Regions from separate parts of the Microbacterium sp. NPDC089698 genome, predicted to be linked through region 2. Evidence: predicted binding sites of a transcription regulator. Region 2 holds the regulator's gene; the other holds the start of a gene.
What was found. Region 2 encodes HrcA, which represses chaperone genes, less so after heat shock. Its sites were predicted from a motif close to TTNGCACTCGNNNNNNNCGAGTGCNAA; they were not measured.
Positions count from the first base shown of each region.

Region 1: the regulator HrcA is predicted to act here: its motif matches at 1,633-1,659, upstream of groES (co-chaperone GroES).

Region 1 is NZ_JBIVHE010000004.1:159,447-163,147, reverse strand. Features, by position in the region: gene ACIPY5_RS12715 (SAM-dependent methyltransferase) at 1-610, opposite strand, end outside; gene ACIPY5_RS12710 (hypothetical protein) at 669-1,598, shown strand; gene groES (co-chaperone GroES) at 1,737-2,033, shown strand; gene rarD (EamA family transporter RarD) at 2,239-3,198, shown strand; gene guaB (IMP dehydrogenase) at 3,310-3,701, shown strand, end outside.
Region 2 is NZ_JBIVHE010000001.1:577,624-581,324, forward strand. Features, by position in the region: gene ACIPY5_RS02795 (16S rRNA (uracil(1498)-N(3))-methyltransferase) at 1-726, opposite strand, end outside; gene dnaJ (molecular chaperone DnaJ) at 733-1,839, opposite strand; gene hrcA (heat-inducible transcriptional repressor HrcA) at 1,889-2,923, opposite strand; gene ACIPY5_RS02810 (carboxylesterase/lipase family protein) at 3,073-3,701, shown strand, end outside.

The DNA of each region.
Region 1 (3,701 bases), on a different contig from region 2:
GCGCGAACGCCCAGTCCAACGAGGGGGAGTAGTCGTCGGCGGCGACGCGACGGGTCTCGGAGTGCCCCGCCGTGCGCCGGGCCGGATCCAGCCAGACGGCCGCGGGTCCGGACACCGAGGCGGTCGGAGCGTCGGGTGCGTGATCCTCCGCGAACCCGTGGCGCACCTCGACATCGGATCCGAACGGGGCGAGGTTGTACGCGGCCAGCGCCGCGGTGACCTCGTCGGCATCGACCGCCGTCACGCCGAGACCCGCGCCGGCGAAGGCGAGCGCGTCGCCGCCGATCCCGCAGCCGAGGTCCGAGACGTGCGCGATCCCGGCCGCGCGCATCCGCCCGGCATGCCGTGCCGCGACGCCGAGCCGCGTGGCCTGCTCGAGACCGGCGCGGGTGAAGAGCATCCGCTCCGCGAACTCGCCGAACTTCGCCGTCGCCCTGGTGCGAAGCCGCGCCTGGCCGACCACGGCGGAGACGAACTCGGGCGAGTGCCCCTCGGCGCGCAGCCGCATGACGGCGCGGGCGGCGGCATCCGTGGACGCGATGGGCCCGAGGGCGTCGAGCATCCGCAGCGCCTCGGGCGTCAGCAGCGTTCGCAGTTCGCTCATATCCACGCGGTCCAGGCTATCGACGTCGCGGCCCCGCCCGACACGGACGGAGGAGCCGGTGAGCATGACCACGGTGGTCGAGGACGAGTGGGTGCGGCGGATCGGCCCGGAGGCCGCGAAGATGCGGCGTGCGCGGGCACGACTGCGGATGTGGGCCTGGGGGCTGGTTCCTGTCGCCTTCGCGACCTTTGCGGTGCTGATCGGCGTCATCGCGAGATTCCATCGCACAGGACAGGGGTTCTCCCCGGTTCTGCCGCTGGTGTTCCTCGGGGCGTTCGTCCTCCTGGGGGCGACGGTCTGCGGTGTGCTGGCACGCGGCACCGGATTCCGCATGGAAGGCGCGGCTCTGGCAGCATTGCGTCCGACGGTGAGCGACGCCACGCCCCTGGAGATCCGGGCAGCGCTGCGCCGAATCGATCGTTTCGACCGATGGGTGCGTGAGCGCGGGGCCGTTGCGCACGTGACAGCGCCTGCGGCGGCAACGCCCGCAACGCCATCGTCCGTGGTGGCGCCATCCGCAGTCGCCTCGTCCGCCACCGCGCCATGGCGGCCCGAGACATCGCGCGCTCTCCTGCCTGGACGGACGTCGTTCCAGTGGTTCCGGCTCGCGCTGGGAATGCTCGTCGCCGCGGCGCCGCTCATGATGGTGGTCATGCTGACCGGCCTCATCCTGCGTCGGCTTCCGGACGGCCCGGTCATCGTGTTCGTACTCTGGTGCCTTCTGCCTGCCTGGATGCTGCTCACCCTCGGCTGCTCGGTCCTCGGGCACGCGCGGCAGAACGCGGAGTACCGCGCCGGCTACCGCACGGCGGTGGGGCGGACCAGAGGTGGTGCGATCATCGACGACCGCACCGGGGTCGACCTGGTGGATTCGAAGACAGGCGTCGTGATCCGACCCGCATGCGCCCCGTCGCTCAACCGCGCGACCTACGACGCGCGGATCCGCGAGATCCGAGCAGCCCACCCCGACGCGACCCCGCAACGCCTGGGTTGACGTCGCCGGAACCGGCCTGTGGGTGTCGCACGGGCTGGCACTCTGATTGCGGGAGTGCCAGCGATGTGCCTAGACTGTCGTTAGCACTCTCAGGCTGAGGGTGCTAATCAGTCTTGAACCGTCAGAAAGAGGTAGACCGTGTCGGTTTCCATCAAGCCGCTCGAGGACCGCATCGTCATCAAGCAGGTCGAGGCCGAGCAGACCACCGCGAGTGGCCTGGTCATCCCCGACACCGCCAAGGAGAAGCCCCAGGAGGGCGAGGTCGTGGCCGTGGGCCCCGGTCGCATCGACGACAACGGCAACCGCGTCCCGCTCGACGTCAACGTCGGCGACCGCGTGCTCTACAGCAAGTACGGCGGCACCGAGGTGAAGTTCGGCGCCGACGAGTTCCTCGTGCTGTCGGCGCGCGACGTGCTCGCCGTCGTGGTGCGCTGAGCTCCCTTCGAGTTCTCCAGGGAGTGCCCCGCTGCGTGCGGATCGTCCCCTGACACAAGGCCCGGATGCCTCGCATCCGGGCCTTCGTCGTCCCTCCATCCCGCGTCGTCCCCCTGAGCGGAGGCCGGGGGCTCCGCTCAGGGGGACGACGCGGAGATAGTGGGCGGCAGGCCGGCATGGCCCCGCGCGGGAATAGGGTTGTCCGGTGACCACAGCCCCGCGCAGCGCCCAGACCGTCGGCGTCGCCTCCGCGATCGGCGCGTATCTGCTGTGGGGCGTGCTGCCGCTGTACTTCCTGCTGCTCGCACCCACCGGTCCCTGGGAGCTGGTGGCCTGGCGGGTCGCGCTCTCGTTCGTGTTCTGCCTGCTCCTGCTGGCGGTCACCCGGGGCTGGAAGCCGCTGATGGCGATCGTCCGGCAGCCGCGGCTGCTCGCCCTCACCGCGCTCGCCGGCGTGCTGATCTACATCAACTGGCAGGTCTTCGTCCTCGCGACCCTGAACGGCGAGATCGTCGAGACCAGCCTCGGCTACTTCATCAACCCGATCGGCACGATGCTGCTCGGCGTGTTCGTGCTGAAGGAGAGACTGCGCCGCCTGCAGTGGGTCGCGATCGGGATCGCGACGATCGCGGTGCTGGTGATCGTCTTCGCCCACGGCACCTTCCCCTGGATCGCGCTGTCGCTCACCGCGTCCTTCGGCATCTACGGACTCGTGAAGAAGAAGATCGGCCCCTCGGTCGACGCCCTGAGCGGTCTCACCCTGGAGTCGTTCTGGCTGCTGCCGGTCGCCGTCGTGCAGCTGATCGCGGTCGGCCTCACGACGGGCATCACGATGGGCGCCCACGGACCGCTGCACGCGGGCCTGCTCGCCTTCGCCGGCGTGGCCACGGCCGTGCCGCTGCTGCTCTTCGCCGCGGGCACCCGCCGGATCGGGCTGACCGTGATCGGCATGATCCAGTTCATCACCCCGATCATGCAGTTCCTCGTGGGCGTGCTCGTGATGCACGAGCCGATGCCGGTCGAGCGCTGGATCGGGTTCGGGATCGTCTGGATCGCGATCGCCGTGTTCCTGATCGACCTCGCGCTCGTCTCTCGCAGGATGCGCGCGCACCGCGGCGCGATCGCGGAGCCCGACCCGGGCACCGACACCATCCCCGTACCTTGACGGAGGGGCTCCCCCGGGAGTCCGCTCCACGAGGTCCGTTCCTGGGAATACCGCACCCCGGGCGGCGCTTAGAATCGATACACGCGCGCGAGAAGAGGAGCCCCGCAACCCATGGAGCAGCACGACCCGTTCGGCTTTGTCGGATTGACCTACGATGACGTTCTGCTTCTGCCGGGGCATACGGATGTGATCCCGAGCGAGGCGGACACCTCGTCGCGCGTGACGCGCCGCATCTCCGTCGCGACGCCCCTGCTCTCCAGCGCCATGGACACCGTGACCGAGGCGCGCATGGCGATCGCCATGGCGCGCGAGGGCGGCCTCGGCATCCTGCACCGCAACCTGTCGATCGCCGATCAGGCCGCGCAGGTCGATCGCGTCAAGCGCAGCGAGTCCGGCATGATCACGGACCCGATCACGACGACCCCCGACGCGACGATCGCCGAGGTCGACGCGATGTGCGCGAAGTACCGGATCTCCGGCCTGCCCGTGGTCGATCCCGACGG
Region 2 (3,701 bases):
CCAGCGCCCGCGCGCCACGTTCAGCACGGCGATCGCAGCGGGGCCCGCGGTCGAGGTGCGCAGCACGGTGTCGCCCAGCAGGACGCGCTCCGCGCCGGCGGCGACCAGCCGTTCGATCTCCTCGGGCGCGATACCGCCCTCGGGTCCGACGACCAGCACGAGGTCGCGCTCGTCCGGGATCAGGGCGGACAGCGCCCCGGGTGCCGTCGGATCCAGGATCAGCACGCGCTGCGTCACCGCACGGCGCGCCAGGTCTCCTGTCGTCTCGACCGCGGCGACCTCGGGGATCCACGAGCGGTGCGCCTGCTTGGCGGCCTCCCGCACGATGGTCGCCCAGCGTTCGCGGCCCTTCGCCGCCTTGGCGCCGTCCCATCGGGAGACGCTGCGCGCGGCCTGCCACGGCACGATCTCATCGACGCCGAGCTCGCACGCCGCCTGCACCGCGAGCTCGTCGCGGTCGCCCTTCGCGAGCGCCTGGACGAGCAGGATCCGAGGATCGGGACGGGGGTCCTCCCGGCGGGAGAGGATGCGCACCTCGACGAGGGCGGGAGCCGCCGAGGCGACCTCGCCCTCGAGCCAGGTGCCGGCGCCGTCGCCGAGCGTGATCGGCTCGCCGATCCGGACCCGCCGCACGACGGCCGCGTGCTTGGCCTCGGCGCCGGTGAGGGCGACGAGGGATCCGGCCGCCGCCGCCGTCGCATCGGGCGTCACGAAGTGCAGGGCCATCGCGGATCAGCCCCGGAAGCGGTCGCGCAGCTTGGAGAACAGCCCCTGGTGGAACTCGGCGAGCTTCGGCGCCGGCGCCTTGGTGCGCTTGGCGAAGTCCTCGATGAGCTGGCGCTCCTTGTGATCGAGCTTGGTCGGGGTGAGCACCTGCACGCCCACGCGCAGGTCACCGCGCTGGCTTCCGCGCAGCGGCGTGATGCCGCGGCCCTTGATCGTCAGCACGTCGCCCGACTGCAGGCCCTGGCGGATCTCCAGGTCCACGGATCCGTCCAGGGACTCGATCGTCGTCGTGGCGCCGAGGATGGCATCGCTCATCGCGACCTCGAGGGTCGCGAGCAGGTCGTCGCCGTCGCGACTGAACCGGGCGTGCGGGGCGACGGTCACCTCGACGTACAGGTCGCCGTTCGGACCGCCGGCGCGGCCGACCTCGCCGGATCCGGGCAGCTGCAGGCGCAGGCCGGTCTCGACGCCGGCCGGGATGTCGAGCCCGACCGTGCGGCGCGAACGCACCCGCCCCTGGCCGTTGCAGGTCTGGCACGGGAACGGGATCGTCGTGCCGAACCCCTCGCAGGATCCGCAGGGAGCGGTCGTGATGACGTTGCCGAGCAGGCTGCGCACCTGCTGCTGGACGTGGCCGGAGCCGCCGCAGATGTCGCAGGTGACGGGCGAGGTGCCCTCCTGGCAGCAGGATCCCTGGCACGTCTCGCAGAGCACGGCCGTGTCCACCTCGATGTCGCGGTGCACGCCGAACACGACGTCGCCGAGTTCGAGCGTCACGCGCACGAGGGCGTCCTGTCCGCGCTCCCGGCGCGAGCGCGGACGGGCGGAGCGCGCCCCTCCTCCGCCGAAGAAGGTCTCGAAGATGTCGCCGAAGCCGCCGAACCCTCCGAAGCCGCCGTTGCCGTTCTGGTCGCCGCCCATGTCGTAGCGGCGCCGCGAGTCGGCATCGCTCAGCACGTCGTAGGCGTGCGTGACGAGCTTGAATCGCTCCGCCGCATCCTCACTGGGGTTCACATCGGGGTGCAGCTGACGTGCGAGCCGCCGATACGCCTTCTTGATCTCATCCTCGCTCGCATCGCGCGAGACGCCGAGGACCTCGTAGTGATCCGTCACCATCGCCTTTCCGGGCCGCCGGGCGGCGGCGCGTGTGTTCTGCGGCCGCTCAGCGGCCGGACTCGTCCTCTTCGAGCAGCCTCGACAGGTAGCGGGCCACGGCCCGCGCCGCCGCGAGATTGCTCGGGTAGTCCATCCGGGTCGGCCCCATCACGCCCACGCGTGCGGTGCCGCCGTGCGTCAGGTAGTCGCTCGCCACGATCGATGCCTCGCCGAGGCCGAAGGCGGCGTTCTCCGTGCCGATGCTCGCGGCGAGCCCGTGCTCGTCGACGCGCATCTCGCTCATCAGCCGCAGCAGCGTCACCTGCTCCTCGATCGCCTCGAGGAGGGGATGGATGCTGCCGCGGAAGTCGTGCTCGCGGCGGGCGAGGGTCGCCGCCCCCGCCATCACCAGGCGCTCCTGGCGGAACTCCGCGAGCTCCTCCGCCACGGCGCGCAGCACGGCGGCGCGGGCGGCGTCGATCCGAGGGCCGTACGACGTGTCCGCCGCCGCCTCCACGCGCTCCGCGCCGCGGCGCACCGAGCGGCCGGTCAGCAGCTCGGTGATGACCGCGCGGAGCAGCCCCAGCTCGGCGTCGTCCAGCTCGACCGGCAGCGGCACGATCCGCTGCGAGACGCCGCCCGCATCGGTGACGAGCACGATCAGCAGCCGGTTCGGGGCGAGGGCGACGAGCTCGACGTGCGTGATGTGCGCCCGGGCGAAAGACGGGTACTGCGCGAGAGCGACCTGTCCCGTGAGCCGCGTGAGCACGCGCACGGTGCGCACCATGAGGTCGTCGAGGTCGGCGGGATCCGCGAGGAAGGCCGTGATCGCGCTGCGCTGGGCCGCCGAGAGCGGCCGCACCTGCGCGAGATGGTCGACGAACACGCGATAGCCCTTGTCGGTCGGCACCCGCCCGGAGGAGGTGTGCGGCGCCGCGATGAGGTCCTCGTCCTCGAGCTGGGCCATGTCGTTGCGGATCGTCGCGGCGGACACGCCGAACGCGTGCCGCTCCACGATCGACTTGCTGCCGACCGGCTCATTCGTCTCGACGTAGTCCTCGACGATGGCGCGGAGCACCTGGAGTCCGCGTTCTGAGACCATCGCTCCTCCTCGCCGTTGGCACTCGTGCATCCTGAGTGCCAATCCTATCCTGCCGGGCCCTTCGACAGGCTCATGGGCCGGACATGTCGGGGATCCGCAGCACCGGGGACCGGACATGCCGAGGATGCGGCTGTCCCTAGGATGTGGCCATGGACCAGGACCTCGTGCGCACCAGGATCTCCTTCGGCGAGCTGATCGGCCGGCGCAGCGACGGCATCGACCGGTATCTCGGCGTGCCGTACGCGGCGCCGCCCTTCGGAGAAGACCGCTTCCGTTCGCCTCGGCCCGCCGATGCCTGGTCCGCACCGCGCGATGCCGCGACGTTCGGCCCGACCGCGCCGCAGCTGCCGTATGCCGGTGCGACCGCGGAGATACTCGGCAGCCTCCGCATCGCGGGAGAGGACATCCTCACGGCCAACGTCTGGTCTCCGTCGGGCGCGGACGGCGCCCCGGTGGTGCTGTGGATCCACGGCGGCGCCCTGGAGCGCGGCACGGCGGCGCTGTCGATGTACGACGGCACCGAGTTCGCGCGGGACGGCGTGGTGTTCGTCAGCGTCAACTACCGTCTGGGTTCCGAGGGCTTCTCCGTGCTGGCGGACGCGCCGCGCAACCTGGGCCTCCAGGACGTCGCGGCGGCCCTGCGCTGGGTGCGCGACGAGATCGCGGCGTTCGGCGGCGATCCGGGTCGGATCACCCTCATGGGCGAGTCCGCCGGCGGAGCGCTCGTCGCCGCACTGCTGTCGCGACCGGACACGAGGGCGCTGGTGCGCGGCGGCAT